DNA from 2 places in the Streptomyces sp. NPDC050759 genome. Region 2 is predicted to be linked to the other one. Evidence: riboswitches for the same ligand, from Rfam matches in the RefSeq annotation. Region 2 holds a riboswitch; the other holds the start of a gene.
The links. A riboswitch is a leader RNA that binds a small molecule or an ion and turns the genes downstream of it on or off. The one in region 2 is predicted to bind cobalamin.
Positions count from the first base shown of each region.

Region 1: linked by a shared signal. The riboswitch ahead of ACIBJB_RS30890 (cobalamin biosynthesis protein) and the one ahead of ACIBJB_RS18020 (HoxN/HupN/NixA family nickel/cobalt transporter) in region 2 are both predicted to bind cobalamin.

Region 1 covers NZ_JBITGI010000012.1:70,819-78,037, reverse strand. Annotated here, with positions in the region: gene cobN (cobaltochelatase subunit CobN) at 1-1,911, opposite strand, end outside; gene ACIBJB_RS30895 (cobyric acid synthase) at 1,908-3,419, opposite strand; gene ACIBJB_RS30890 (cobalamin biosynthesis protein) at 3,416-4,357, opposite strand; cobalamin riboswitch at 4,455-4,598, opposite strand; gene ACIBJB_RS30885 (hypothetical protein) at 4,727-4,948, opposite strand; gene ACIBJB_RS30880 (anion permease) at 4,975-6,213, opposite strand; gene ACIBJB_RS30875 (lysozyme) at 6,322-7,065, opposite strand.
Region 2 covers NZ_JBITGI010000005.1:326,299-333,517, forward strand. Annotated here, with positions in the region: gene ACIBJB_RS18005 (nucleoside hydrolase) at 1-125, shown strand, start outside; gene ACIBJB_RS18010 (ArsR/SmtB family transcription factor) at 270-1,370, shown strand; gene ACIBJB_RS18015 (hypothetical protein) at 1,463-1,969, shown strand; gene ACIBJB_RS18020 (HoxN/HupN/NixA family nickel/cobalt transporter) at 1,956-3,065, opposite strand; cobalamin riboswitch at 3,094-3,300, opposite strand; gene ACIBJB_RS18025 (ArsR/SmtB family transcription factor) at 3,382-3,729, shown strand; gene ACIBJB_RS18030 (dihydrofolate reductase family protein) at 4,061-4,624, shown strand; gene ACIBJB_RS18035 (hypothetical protein) at 4,655-4,861, opposite strand; gene ACIBJB_RS18040 (hypothetical protein) at 5,258-5,476, opposite strand; gene ACIBJB_RS18045 (hypothetical protein) at 5,521-5,757, opposite strand; gene ACIBJB_RS18050 (dihydrofolate reductase family protein) at 5,939-6,514, shown strand; gene ACIBJB_RS18055 (LAETG motif-containing sortase-dependent surface protein) at 6,627-7,219, opposite strand, start outside.

The sequences.
Region 1 (7,219 bases), on a different contig from region 2:
GTCGATGTGCATGACGAACTCGTCGAACGCCGTGTCGTCCGGCTGCTCGTCGACATGCAGGTCGTGGTGGAGCTCGGCCGCCTTGACCAGCGTCCAGATCTGCGCGCGGACGGCCGGGGCCTTGGTCGGGTCCAGGTCGGAGACGAGCGCGTACTCGTCGAGGAGCTGCTCCAGCTTGGCGAGGTCGCCGTAGGTGTCGGCCCGCGCCATCGGCGGCACCAGGTGGTCGACCACGGTGGCGTGTCCGCGCCGCTTGGCCTGGGTGCCCTCGCCGGGGTCGTTCACGATGAAGGGGTAGATCAGCGGAAGTTCACCGAGCACCGCGTCCGGAGCACAACCCCCGCTCAGGCCGAGGCCCTTGCCCGGCAGCCACTCCATCGTGCCGTGCTTGCCCATGTGGACGATCGCGTCGGCACCGAAAGAGTTTTCGAGCCACCGGTACGCGGCCATGTAGTGGTGGGACGGCGGCATGTCCGGGTCGTGGTAGATCGCGATCGGGTTCTCCCCGAAACCGCGCGGCGGCTGGATCATCACGACGACGTTCCCGAACTGGAGCGAGGCCAGCACGATGTCGTCCCCGTCGACGTACAGGCTGCCCGGCGGCTCGCCCCACGCCTCCAGCATGGCTGCCTTGAGGTCCGGGTCGAGCTTGTCGAACCAGGCACGGTAGTCGGCGAGCGGCACGCGTGCGGGCGCGGCGGCCAGCTGCTCCTCGGTGAGCCATTCGACGTCGTGGCCACCGGCGTTGATGAGCGTGTGGATCAACTCGTCGCCGTTGTCGGGATGCCCCTCGACCACGTATCCGGCGTCCCGGAGCGCGTCCAGCACCTGGATGGCCGAGGCGGGGGTGTCCAGTCCCACCGCGTTGCCGACCCGCGAGTGCTTGGTCGGATAGGCGGTGAAGACCAGCGCGAGCTTCTTCTCGGCGTTCGGCTTGTGCCGCAACTCCGCGTGCCGTACGGCGATCCCGGCGACCCGCGCCGCCCGCTCGGGGTCCGCAACGTACACCGGGACGTCGTCGGGCCCCTGCTCCTTGAAGGAGAACGGCACGGTGATCAGCCGTCCGTCGAACTCCGGGATCGCGACCTGCATGGCCGCGTCCATGGGGGAGAGCGCGGCGTCCGACTCTTCCCACGCGGCCCTGGACGAGGTGAGGCAGAGCCCCTGCAGCACCGGCACATCGAGGTCGGCCAGCGCCCCGATGTCCCATGCTTCCTCGTCACCGCCCGCCGAGGCCTGCGAGGCGTGGGTGCCGCCGGCGGCGAGGACGGTGGCGATGAGGGAGTCGGCCCGGGCGAGGAGCTCGTAGAGCCCGGCGTCGGCACCGCGCAGTGAACCGCAGTACACGGGAAGGGCGTTGACACCCCGCGCCTCGATCGCGTCGCACAGGGTGTCCACGAAGGCGGTGTTGCCGCTGAGTTCATGGGCCCGGTAGAAGAGCACGCCGACGGTCGGGCGGCCTTCCACGAAAGCCGGGTCGCCGTGGACGCCGTACTCCGGCATCTTCCGCGGCTCGGCGAACCCCTCGCCGGTCAGCAGCACGGTGTCGGACAGGAACCGGGCGAGTTCCTCCAGGTTCGCGGGCCCGCCCTCGACGAGGTACCTGAGCGCCTCGGCCACGACACCGGCCGGTACGGACGACTCGGCCATCAACTCGGCGTCCGGCACGGTCTCGCCGCCGAGCAGCACGGTCGGGACGCCGGAGGCCTTCAGCGCGGCGAGCCCGTCCTCCCAGGCCCGCTTGCCGCCGAGCAGCCGTACGACGGCGATGTCCGCGCCGTCCAGAAGTGCGGGCAGCTCGTCCGTCACGCTGATGCGCGTCGGGTTGCCGATCCGGTACTCGGCACCGGAAGCGGCCCGGGCCGCCAGCAGATCCGTGTCGGCGGTGGACAACAACAACACTGTGCTCATGCGGGCGCTCCCGGTGGAATGAAAGGCAGTCCTTGCGGCGCGCCGGACTCGATGAGCCGCCACAGCGCGTCCGTGTCCGCGTGCTGTTCGATCAGGTCGCCGAGCCGGTCGAGCTGCTCCTCGCGCAGCGCGGCGAACGAGGTGTCGGGGGCCGGCACGAACCGGCGGCCCGCGGCGGCCGCCACCTCCCGCAGGAAGGCCCGCCGGAAGCCGTCCGACTCCAGCGAGCCGTGCCAGTGCGTGCCCCAGGTCTGGCCGACGCGGCAACCGTCCAGGAAGGGGACACCTCCGCCGACGTCGGCGACCCCGTGATGGATCTCGTACCCCTCGACGTGCTCGCCGAGGGCTTCTCCCACCGGCCGGGTGAGGGTCTTCTCCCGCGCGAACCGCACCCGTACGGGAAGGACCCCGAGCCCCTCGACGTGCCCCTGCCGGCTCTCGACCTCGTCCTCGATGTGCTCGCCGAGGATCTGGAAGCCACCGCAGATACCGAGAACGGGCCGCTGCTCGGCGACCCTGCGCCCGATGGCCTCCGCGAGCCCCCGCTCCCGCAGCCACTCCAGCGCCCGTACGGTCCCACGGGTTCCCGGGATCACGACGAGGTCGGCGTCCGCCAGCTCCTCCGCCCGGTCCACGAACCGCACCACCACACCGGGTTCGGCGGCCAGCGCGTCGACGTCGGTGAAGTTGGACATCAGCGGAATCGCACAGACGGCGACCCGCAGCACGTCCTCACCCACCGGAGGGCTCACCGCGGACTCCCGGACCGTCCCCCGCAGAGACACCCGCAGCCCGTCCTCCTCGTCGATCCCGAGCCCGTGCCGGAAGGGCAGCACGCCGTACGTGCGCCGCCCGGTGAGGCCGTGGAGCATGTCGAGCCCCGGCTCCAGCAGCGAGACATCCCCCCGGAACTTGTTCACGAGGAACCCGGCGACGAGGGCCTGATCCTCTTCCGAGAGCAGCGCGACGGTCCCGAAGAAGGAGGCGAAGACCCCACCGCGGTCGATGTCGCCCACGACGAGCACCGGAATGCGGGCATTGCGGGCGATCCCCATGTTGACGATGTCGGTACGCCGCAGATTGATCTCGGCCGGACTTCCGGCCCCCTCACAGATCACCGCGTCATACGTGCCCCGCAACTCGGCCAGACAGTCGAGCACGGTCCCGAGGAGCCGCTGCTGCCGCCCCCCGTGATATCCCCGGGCACTCAACTCCCCGACCGGCTTCCCGAGCAGCACGACCTGACTACTCTGCTCGCCACCGGGCTTGAGCAGCACGGGATTCATCAGCGCGGTCGGCTCGATGCGGCAGGCCTGCGCCTGCATGGCCTGGGCCCGCCCGATCTCCGCGCCCTCCCTCGTCACGAACGAGTTGAGGGACATGTTCTGCGCCTTGAACGGCGCGACCTTCACCCCCTGCCGCACCAGCCACCGGCAGATCCCGGCGGTGACGACACTCTTGCCGGCATCCGAGGTGGTCCCGGCGACGAGAAGACCCCCGCCACTCATGCCGAACGCCCCTTCACGAAGGCCCGCGCGGCAACACCGACGCCGAGCGCGAGCAGCCCGATGCGCCGTGACAGCCGTACGGCGCGCTCGATGTCGTACGTGGCGACGGCGCGCCCCGCCTGATTCAGCACCGGCCGATGCTCGACCCGCCCCGCGTACGAGAGGGTCCCCCCGAGCCGGACACCCAGCGCCCCGGCGAACGAGGCTTCGACGGGCCCGGCGTTAGGGCTGGGATGCTGATGTGCGTCCTCCCGCCAGGCCCGCACGGCACCCCGCGGACTGCCACCGGCCAGGACGGCGAGTACGGCGGTCAGCCGCGCCCCCGGCCACCCGGCGAGGTCGTCGAGCCGGGCCGAAGCCCACCCGAAGCGGCGGTAGGTGACCGACCGGTGCCCCACCATGGCGTCGAGCGTGTTCACGGCCCGGAACCCGAGCAGCCCCGGCACCCCGGCGACGGCCCCCCACACGAGCGCCCCCACCACGGCATCGGAGGTGTTCTCGGCGACGGACTCCACGACGGCCCGCGCGATCCCGTCGGCATCGAGGGCCTGAGGATCGCGCCCACACAGATGCGGCAGCCGGTCCCGGGCCGCCTCGACGTCGCCGGCCTCCAGCGCCCGCCCGATGACCCGGGCCTCCCGCACCAGTGAAGTCCCGCCCACGACGGCCCAGGTGGCGGCGCCGGTGAGCACGATGGAGGCGGTACGGGACGGACGTACGACATGCTCCGCGACGGCACCGAGCCCCACCGCACCGCCCACACATACGGCGGTGTGCAGCGTGCCCCACCCCCGGTGGTCCCGCCACAACACCCGCTCCACGGCGCCCGAGGCCCGTCCGAACGCGGCGACCGGATGCCCCCGACGGGGGTCACCGAGCAGAAGGTCACCGATCAGACCGGCGGCGGCGCCGTACGCGAAAACGCGATCGGCACGCACCGGCTCAGCCGATCGCGGGGTCGTTCAAGTGCCTGGAACTGCAGGTCGATCGGCAGGCGAGCATCGCGTCATGTCCTCACTCAGGGTGTCCACGCCCTGGTTCGACGAGTCCGGCGGCGAGAGTTCCTGGCTCCCGGGGCTACCTACCCCGGTGACAGTGGCGGGACCGCGCCGGATTCGCACCGGCTTCCTCTTCTGCCGCCGTATATGGCTCCGGCAGTCCACCACGGCCCTTCGAGAACCGTCAACTTGCTGCTGACCTGCGGCGGGGGAGTGTGCAGAACCCCACATCGCCGGTCATGGAAGACGGCCGGGCGGGCACGGAAACCGAAGTTCCGTGCCCGCCCGGCCGTCGAGTGACGGGTGCCGTCAGGCCACGATCAGAGAGATCCCGTACGCCACCGCCGCCGCGCACGCCGCGAAGCAGGCGTAGGCGCCGGTGACCGCGAGGGTGGCCGAGTCGCCCTGGGCGGTGGCCCGTTCCTGGCGGGACAGGCCCATGATGCCGAGGGTGAACAGGGCCACGAGGCCCACGGTGACGACGAGGCTGACGCCGAAGACGGAGCCGAGTGCTTCCCAGTCGATCTTCATGGTGAGGCTTCCTTAGTACTGCGGGCTCAGACGGCGGCCGGCGGGGAGGCCGGTTCCGTCGTGGCGGGCGGGGCCGGGATCGTGGCGGTGAGGACCTCGGTCACCGTGCTCGCGGGCGGCGGGGTCACCGCGGCGATCGCCGTGGTCACCACGCCGGCCGGCTCGTCGGTGTGGTTGACGTTGGACGCGTCCACGACCTCGCGCCGCGAGATCTTCCAGATCGCCGCGCTGGAGGCGACGAGGAAGACCGCCACGACCGCCGTACCCCAGTCGCCGAGGTCCGTGACCGACTCGGCCAGGGCGCCCACCAGGGCCGCCGCCGGGAGCGTCAGACCCCAGGCGACGAACATGCGCGTCGCCGTCGACCAGCGGACGACCCCGCCCTTGCGGCCGAGGCCCGCGCCCATCACCGAACCGGAGACGGAGTGCGTGGTGGAGAGGGAGAAACCGAGGTGGGACGAGGCCAGGATGACGGTGGCCGCGCTGGTCTGGGCGGCGAAGCCCTGCTGCGGCTGGAGGTCGGTCAGGCCCTTGCCCATGGTGCGGATGATGCGCCAGCCGCCGAGGTAGGTGCCGAGCGCGATGGCGAGGCCCGCCGAGAGGATGACCCAGGTGGGCGGGTCGGAGTCGGGCGCGACGACACCGCCGGCGACCAGGGCGAGGGTGATGATGCCCATCGTCTTCTGCGCGTCGTTGGTGCCGTGGGCCAGCGAGACCAGGCCGGCCGAGGCGATCTGGCCGGTGCGGTAGCCCTTCGCGGCGGCCTTGCCGTCGGCCTTCTTGCCCAGGGTGTAGGAGAGCCGGGTGGCCAGCATGGCGGCGACGCCCGCGACGATCGGCGCCGCGATCGCCGGGATCAGGACCTTGGTGACGAGCGCGTCGCCGTGGACCGCGCCCATGCCCGCCGAGGCGATGGTGGCGCCGATCAGACCGCCCATGAGGGCGTGCGAGGAACTGGAGGGCAGACCCACCAGCCAGGTCAGCAGGTTCCAGAGGATCGCGCCGACCAGGGCGGCGAAGATGACCTCGGGACGGATGCCGGTCTCGTCGACGAGACCCTTGGAGATCGTGTTGGCGACCTCCACCGAGAGGAAGGCGCCCACAAGGTTGAGCACGGCGGACATGGCCACCGCGACCTTGGGCTTGAGCGCACCGGTCGAGATGGTGGTGGCCATCGCGTTGGCGGTGTCGTGAAAACCGTTCGTGAAATCGAACGCGAGTGCGGTTACCACCGCAATCGCGAGGATCAGCGAGAAGTTTTCCATTTACCCAGGCAATCGTTCGAGGTCATTGGCCCGTTGAACGTAGGTAACCTGGATGAACGGAAGGTGAACTGGGACGGGCCGCAAGGTGACCGCAATCTTCTGCTACGGCTACGCCCCCCTGGCGAACCTCCTCAGCTGACTGGCCGAACCGTTGAAGAGATTCTGGTCACCCGGCAGGCTGCCGCTGTTGTCGTACTGCCAGATCGTCCAGTACGACCACCCGACGGGCAGCGCTCCCGCGTCCGCCGAGTCGTAGCGGGCCACCCACAGCGCGTGGTCGGAGGCGAAGGCGCTGCTACCGCCCGTGCACCTGTTCCACCAGTGGGCGGTCGTGTAAATCACCGGACGGCGCCCGGTGAGCCGCTTCATCTCGCTGCTGAACGACTTGATCCAGCCGACCAGCTGCGCCTTGGTCATGCGGTAGCACTTGTGCTTCTTGTCGTACGGGTTGTACTCGATGTCGAGCGCGGGCGGCAGCGTCCAGCCGTCCGCGGACCAGGCGCCGCCGTTGCGTACGAAGTACGCGGCCTGCGTCCTGCCCGACGACTTGTCCGGCAGTGCGAAGTGGTACGCCCCGCGGATGATGCCCGCGTCGCGCGCGCCGTTGTACTGCTGACCGAAGTGCGGATTGCGGTAGTTGGTGGACTCGGTCGCCTTGACGTAGACGAACTTGGCGCCCTTGGCCCTGGCCTTCTGCCAGTCGACGTTCTTCTGGTGCGAAGAGACGTCGTGCCCCTTGGGCGGGCTCGCCGCCGAGGCGGGTGTCCCGGCGACCACCATGCCTCCCACAGCGAGCATGGCCACGGCCAGAGCGTGGGTTCGGTGACGGGCAGTCTTGCGATCACGGGCCATGTGTCCCCCCGGAATGGCGTCGTGCACAACAAAGCCCAGAGATTACTGGAAGATAATCAAATAACGGGCGATCTCAGGCCAAGCCGTGAGGGAGGGGCGCGTAAACGAAAATGCGCCCTTTCCGAGCTCGGGTATGCGCCCTACAGTGCCCCGG
Region 2 (7,219 bases):
GCCGCCGTCCCGGGGAGTCCGAGATCCACGAGGGCGAACGTGAAGTGACCCTCGTGGACGTGGGGTTGGGCGTCGACGTGGAGCGGTACGTGAAGTTGTGGCTGACGGCGGTGGAGGGGGCCTAGCAGCCACTCGCGGCGTTCGCAGCGTTCGCAGCGCTCGCAGCACCAGGGGTGACCGAATGCCGCCTTGCCCCGGCACGTGCGGCTCCGTCACTGTCAGGGGGCACCGCCACCCACCCGATGACCGACCACCATCGGAGAACCCCCATGCTGCGGGTGCACTTCACCACCGACGACATCGCGCGCGTGCGCGTCGCCACCGCTCCCGACCCCCTCTGGGAGATCACCAACAGCTTCCAGGCGCTGGCCGGGGCGGACGCGCCCCTGCTGTTCGGCGACTGGCGGCGGCTGGTACGGCCACGGCTGCGCCCGGCGCAGGGGCTGCTCGGACTCCTCGCCGCGCTGCTGCCTCCGCGCGGCTACACGCCGGACTTCCTCACCCCCGACCTCGGCGGATCCTACGGCCTTGGTGGCTTACCCGGCCTCGGTGGGTCCCCCGACCTCGGCGACTCCTACGACCTCGAGGGCGCCGTCGACGCCGTCCTGCGCACGCCCCGCACCGTCCTGCGCAGAGACCTGACCACGCTCGCCGCCTCCCCGCGCCGGGCTCGCCCGCTGCCGTCGGAGGCCCGCGCCCTGGCCGACGGTGAGCCCTCGGCGCTGCGCCGCCTGGGCGCCGCCCTGCGCGGTTACCACCGCTCCGCGCTCGCCCCCTTCTGGCCGCAGGTCCGGGCGCAGGTGGACGCCGACCGGGCGGTCCGCACCCGGGCGGTGCTGAGCGACGGCACCGACGGACTGCTGGCGAGCCTCGGTCCCGTCCTGCGCTGGCGGCCACCCGTCCTGGAGGCCGACTACCCCGTCCAGCGCGAACTCCGGCTCGGCGGACGGGGATTGCTGCTCCAGCCGTCCCTGTTCTGTCTCCGCAGACCGGTCACCCTCGCCGCCCCCGACCTGCCGCCCGTCCTCGTCTACCCGATCCAGCACTCCCTTGGCTGGGCCCGCCCGCCCGGCCGCCCCTCATCCAGCGGTGACCTCGCCGCCCTCATCGGCCGGACCCGCGCGGCGATCCTGGAAGAGGTCGTCACCGGCCGTACGACCGGCGAACTCGCCCACCGCCTCGGCATCTCCGGCGCGGCCGCGAGCCAGCACACGGCGGTGCTGCGCCGGGCGGGCCTGCTGCTGAGCGTGCGCCGCGGCAGACACGTGCTGCACACCATCACGCCGGCGGGGAGCGCCCTGCTCGAAGGGACGGGCTCGGTTGGGGCGGGTTCCGTTGGGACGGGTTCCGTCGGGACGGGTTCCGTTTAAGGCAGGGCTTCAGGGTGTGGCGGGGACCAGCAGGTCGAAGCAAGCCTGTGTTCGCGAAGGATGTCCTTTTTCCACAGGGGGTACGACATCACATGCGCGACATACGACGTTCTCTGCTCGCGGGCCTCGGCGCCCTGGGGCTGGCGCTGACGGCCGTGTTCACGGCGGGCCCCGCCGGTGCGGCCTCGGCCGGTGCGGCTCCGGAGAACCGGGACTTCGGCCAGATCCTGACCATGCCGGCCGCGCCGCCCGCCTCGGCACTGCCCGCGGGGGCGGCCGCCGAGCCTCCGACGGCCTGGCCGAAGCCCAACAAGATCCTGCACATCGCCGCGCGTGAGTCCCTCACCTGCGAGAGCGGCAACCTGTGCACCGCGACCTACGACCCCACGCGGGGCGACTACGTCGTCTACTTCTTCTACTACTGCGACACCTACACCCTGTCCAACTGGGTCGGCACGGGCTCGTACCGCAACTCCCAGACCGGTGGGGTGACCGCGCGCTTCTACGGCAAGGACGGCGGGACCGTCACGTCCGTCGGGCCGGGTGGCAGCAGCAACTCGTACAACTGGAGCCCCATCTGGTCCCTCAAGAACTGCTGACGCCCCACCGCTGCTCCACCTTCGCGAGCCGCCAGTAGGCGATCGCCGCCGCCCACACCACCACGAACAGGCCGACGATGACGTAGCCGACGTTGTCGAGGTCGATGTCGGCGATCCAGGTGGTGAGGGCGTCGGTGAGGTCGAGCTTGTCGTGCAGGACGCCGACGAGCTCGATCGTGCCGATGAAGAAGGCGACCGCGATGGACAGCCCGGTGATGGCGAGGTTGTAGAAGACCTTGCGGACGGGGTTGGAGAAGGCCCACTGGTAGGCGAAGTTCATGAACGTGCCGTCGAGGGTGTCGAACAGGCTCATGCCGGCGGCGAAGAGCAGCGGCAGACAGAGGATGGCGTACCAGGGAAGACCCGCGGCCGCACCCGACCCGGCCATCACCATCAGGGTCACTTCCGTGGCCGTGTCGAAGCCCAGCCCGAACAGGAAGCCCAGCGGGAACATCTGCCCCGGCCGGGTGATGGACTTGGTGAGCCGCCCGAGGATCCGGTTCATGAAGCCCCGGGAATCCAGGTGCTGTTCCAGCTCCTTCTCGTCGTACGTCCCCGCCCGCATCGCCCGGAAGACCTTCAGGATGCCCATCAGGGCGACCAGGTTGAGAGCGGCGATGAGATAGAGGAACGACCCGGAGACCGTCGTACCGAGAAATCCCAGCACTTGGTGGGTACTTGAGCCTTCGTTCATGACCTTGCCGGCCAGCTGGGTGCCCCCGGCGATCAGCGCGGCGAGCACGACCACGACACTGGAGTGCCCGAGCGCGAACCAGAACCCTCCGGACACCGGCCGCTTGCCGTCCGCCATCAGCTTGCGGGTGGTGTTGTCGATCGCGGCGATGTGGTCGGCGTCGAAGGCGTGCCGCATGCCGAGGGTGTAGGCGGTGATGCCGAGTCCGATGCCGAAGGCCTTGTCGCCCACCTCGTAGTGCTCCGGGACGACGAGCAGGAAGAGGATGCCGAAGGCGACGACGTGCAGGGCGGCTATCGCGGCCATCAGACCGACCGTCTTGACGGTGTCCTCGCGCCGCCAGCGGAAGGAGGCGGGTGCGGTCTCGGACAGGGCAGTCTTGGGCAGCACAGGATCAGTCATACGGTGGTCACTCCAGCACCTCGTGGATGAACGCGTGAGCTGCCGTGGCCGGTCTCCTGGCTTACGGGTCGTGCGTTTCCCTGCCCGCCTTCCCGGCCTGATGGTGACGGCCAGTGGCTGTCCCGCGAGGGACGTGGGAGGGAAACTCCCCGATCACAGTGGCGAGGGCCGCACCGGAATGGACCTTTGAGGGGTCGTCACCGGCTTCCCGAGCACCACGGCCCGTCCACCGTAGGGGGGCGCGGGGTCTCCTGCATAGCTGCACACCTGCGCAGGTATGGAAGATCACACAGGGCCGCCTGCGAGGATGGGCCCCATGCACCTCGTCCCGGCCGACCGAGCCGACCGCCGCACGATCGACGGACACCGGGTGTGCGACGCCATCGCCGCGATCGGCGACCCGGGACACGTCCGCACCTGGTCCGACCGCTTCGCCCTCCTCGCCGACCCGAACCGCCTCTCACTCCTGCTCGCCCTGCACCGGACCGGCCCACTGGCCGTCTCCGACCTCGCGATCGCGACGGGCATGAACGACCCAGCCGTATCGCAGGCGCTACGGCTGCTGCGGGCGGCGGGAGTTGTGGCAGGGGAGAAGGAGGGGCGGGTGGTGCGGTACCGGGTGGTGGACGAGGCGGTGCGGGGGTTGTTGACGCAGGTGGCCTGAGCCCGGTGGTCCACGGCGACGGAACTGCAGATGAACAGTGACAACAAGTTCGTGCTGTTCATCGTGCCCGACCTCAGCCCGGAGGGGCCGACAGTGCGCGGCGGAGAACCGGGCGCGGTACCCCGACGCCGGCGAGGGTGAAGCGCTGCCGCCCGTCGTGCCCGACGCGATCGATCTCCTCAAGGCCCACATGGTGGTCTCGCGCAGCATCGGTCAGATCAGCCCGATCGCCTACGAGCAAGGATCCAATACGTTGCGCCCGATGAGTAAGGCAGCCATGCCAGGTCTACAGCGTTGAAACCAGTCCGGATCGATACGACAGGAGATCGAAGTGTCCACATCAGTGCTCGACATGTCGGTGTCTCTCGACGGGTACATCGCCGACCCTGACGACTTCCTCGGCGGTGAGGACGGCGAACGGCTGCACAAGTGGGCCGACGCCAAAGGCGAGTCCGCTCGGACCGCCGCGCGGTTCCAGGAGGAATGGAACGCGGCCGGTGCGGTACTCGCGGGGCGGCGGACCGCCGAACTCATGGATCACTGGGGCGGTGATCATGGAGGTCTCCCGATTTTCGTGCCCAGTCACCGCCCACCCGGCCCGGCCGCCCGCTGGGGCTATCCGTTGGTGACCTACGTGAACGACGGGATCGAAAGCGCGATGGCCCAGGCCAAGGCCGCCGCCGGCGACAAGGACGTGCAGGTGCGCGGTGCGTACACGGGGCAACGAGCGCTGGAAGCCGGAGTCCTGGACGAGGTGCAGATCCACCAGATCCCGGTGCTGCTCGGCCGCGGACGACGACTGTTCGACGTCCTGCCCTCGGAGATCGAGCTGGAGATCGCCCAGGTGATCGACACGCCGGAGGCCACCCACATCCGCTACCGCGTCCGTCGCTGATCCGGTCGCCCAGCAGAGCAGCCCGATCGCCTACGACCAGAGATCCATTACGCCGACCATGGCTGCATGACAATCGGTGTCCACGATCAAGGGGGAAGCCCCGGTAGCTTCCTCGTGGTCGGCGGCTGGCATCGGCTCATGACGTGACATCAGGCGGATGCCGCGTAGGTCATCGCGCGAGATGAGGGCCACCGTGCCCGATGGGCAAAGCGATGGTGCGGTGAGCACATTGCTCATCGGTGCGTGTCCTGGGCCGCCCGCGTGTGTTGCCGTTCACACGTACCTCTTCGTCGATGGTCTCGACGTCGTTGCGCGCAGCGACAGCCGGATGGCCGGCGTCGATCCGAGGCGACTGCTCCGCCCAGGCGGACCGCTCTGTCCGACGGACATGCCGTGCACGGTGGATGTGGCAACGCGGGAACGGCCCGAGCCAGGGCCGGACAGGCTGACAATCCGGGTCCGGCTGCGGGGCGGGACGGTCATCTGGTCCGACCTGATGTACCCGGGCCTCGACGGCCAGCCCATCGGGGAGGTTCGTTTCCGCCTGCAGGCGTACCTGGGCGAGGTCGAGCGGGCATACGCGGCGCTGCAGGGCCACCCCTTGGGTCAGTAGAAACCAGGTGTCACCGGCCCTCACCCCTCCGCCCCCCACCGCTCCGGCCCGCCCCCCTTCCACTCGATCCACGGTGACTGCGCCACCTCCGCCGCGTCCATCTCCAGGCCCGCTCGGCGGAGGAACTCCGCGACGTCGGTCAGGTTGTGGGCCAGGCCGAGGATCTCGCCGTCCACGCGTACGCGGCGGCCGCCGGTGGGGGACGGGGGGTGCACGATCACGCGGATCGGTCCGGACATGTCTTCAGGATCGTCCGGGGCGTACGGTCCCGCACTTCGGTCCGTCATCGCTCGGGCCGTTCGCTCATGGTGCCGGTGCCCGGCCGTCCCAGGTCACGCAGTTCCCGCCACTCGGCGGGGCGCGGGCGCCCTCTCTGCCAGTGGGGATGGAAGTACACCTGGGCCGACAGCCGGTGCAGGCGTCGGCGCAGCTCGGTGTGGCCGGGGCGCTCGGCGAGCTGGTGGTAGATGGCGCTCCACTCCCGCTGTGCACGGGCGAGGTCGTCGGGGAACGATCGCATGCCCGGATTCAATCATGTGTTCGATTTATTGGGCCATGGTGGGCGTGGCGGCCAGGGCGATGAGTTCCGGAGAGTGGCCGGGTCTACCGGGATGACGGAAGACCATCGGCAAGTGGCAAGTCCATCGACTAGACCATCGGCAAGTCCATCGACTAGTCCATCGAGCAGACCGGAGAGCGACATGACCGCCACCTACACCTTCGACGTCTTTTCCAGTCTCGACGGCTACGCCGCCGCCGGCGGTGACTGGACCGGGTACTGGGGCAAGCAGGGGCCCGAGTTGCTCGACCACCGCCTCGCCCTCTACGGCGAGGAGCAGCGGATGGTCTTCGGGGCCACCACCTACCGGGCGTTCGCGCAGATGCTGGCCGAGAGCACCGAGGATTCCGACGTGCGTGACCCCTGGGTCACGCGGATGAGGAACCTGCCGGCGACCGTGGTGTCGACGACGCTGGAAGGTCCCCTCGACTGGCCGGACGCGACCGTCGTGAGCGGCGACGCCGTCGACGTCGTGGCGCGGCTCAAGAAGGAGTCCGACGTGCCGTTGCGTTCACACGGCAGCCTGTCGATGAACCGGGCGCTGATGGCCGCAGGTCTGGTCGACCGCCTGCAGGTGACCCTCTTCCCCGTCATCACCGGCCGGACCGGCCTCGACCCGGTCTTCCAGGGTGCGGCCGACTTCGATCTGGAGCTGCTGGAGAGCCGGACGCTCGACGGTCGCATTCAGGAGCTCGTCTACCGGCCCACCCTTCACTGAGCCACCCGCCGGCGGTCCGCAGACACCGGCAGACACCCGCAGACACCCGCAGACAACCGAAAGGGCCGCCCGCACCGCGAACGGTGGGACGGCCCCGTCAGTCAGAAAGGTGTCAGGCGCGCGAGGCCTTACGGCGACGCGTGGCCAGGACGATGCCCGCGCCACCCGCGAGCAGCACCGCCGCACCGCCCGCGATCAGCGGGGTGTTGCTGCTGGCGCCCGTCTCGGCGAGGTTGTCGCCGCCGCCACCGTTGGGGGTGGGCGCACCCGGGGTCGTCGTGGACTCCGAGGCCGACGGGGTCGGCGTGGACGTCGACGGGGTCTCCGAGGCGGGAGGCGTGCTCTCGGAGGCCGGCGGGGTGGACTCCGAGGCCGGCGGGGTCGACTCCGAGGCCGGCGGAGTGGTCTCCGGGGCCGGAGGCGTGGCCGGGGGCGTCGTCGGCGGGGTGGCCGTGCAGTCCTTCGTGCCGCCGTTCCAGGCCGCGATCAGCTTGTCCTTGATGACCGGGTGGTCCGGGCCCTTGGGGAGGTCGCCGTGCGTAAAGCCGTCGTTGGCGTCCAGCTTGCCGTCGAACTTCGTGTTGCCCCGGTAGAGGTCGATCTGCGCGTAGCAGCCGAGGTCCGGGATCGAGATGTCGAGGGAGTCGACGGCGCCGGCCTTGACGGTCACGGTGTCGAAGTCGTGGAAGGCCTGCTCGCCGGAGG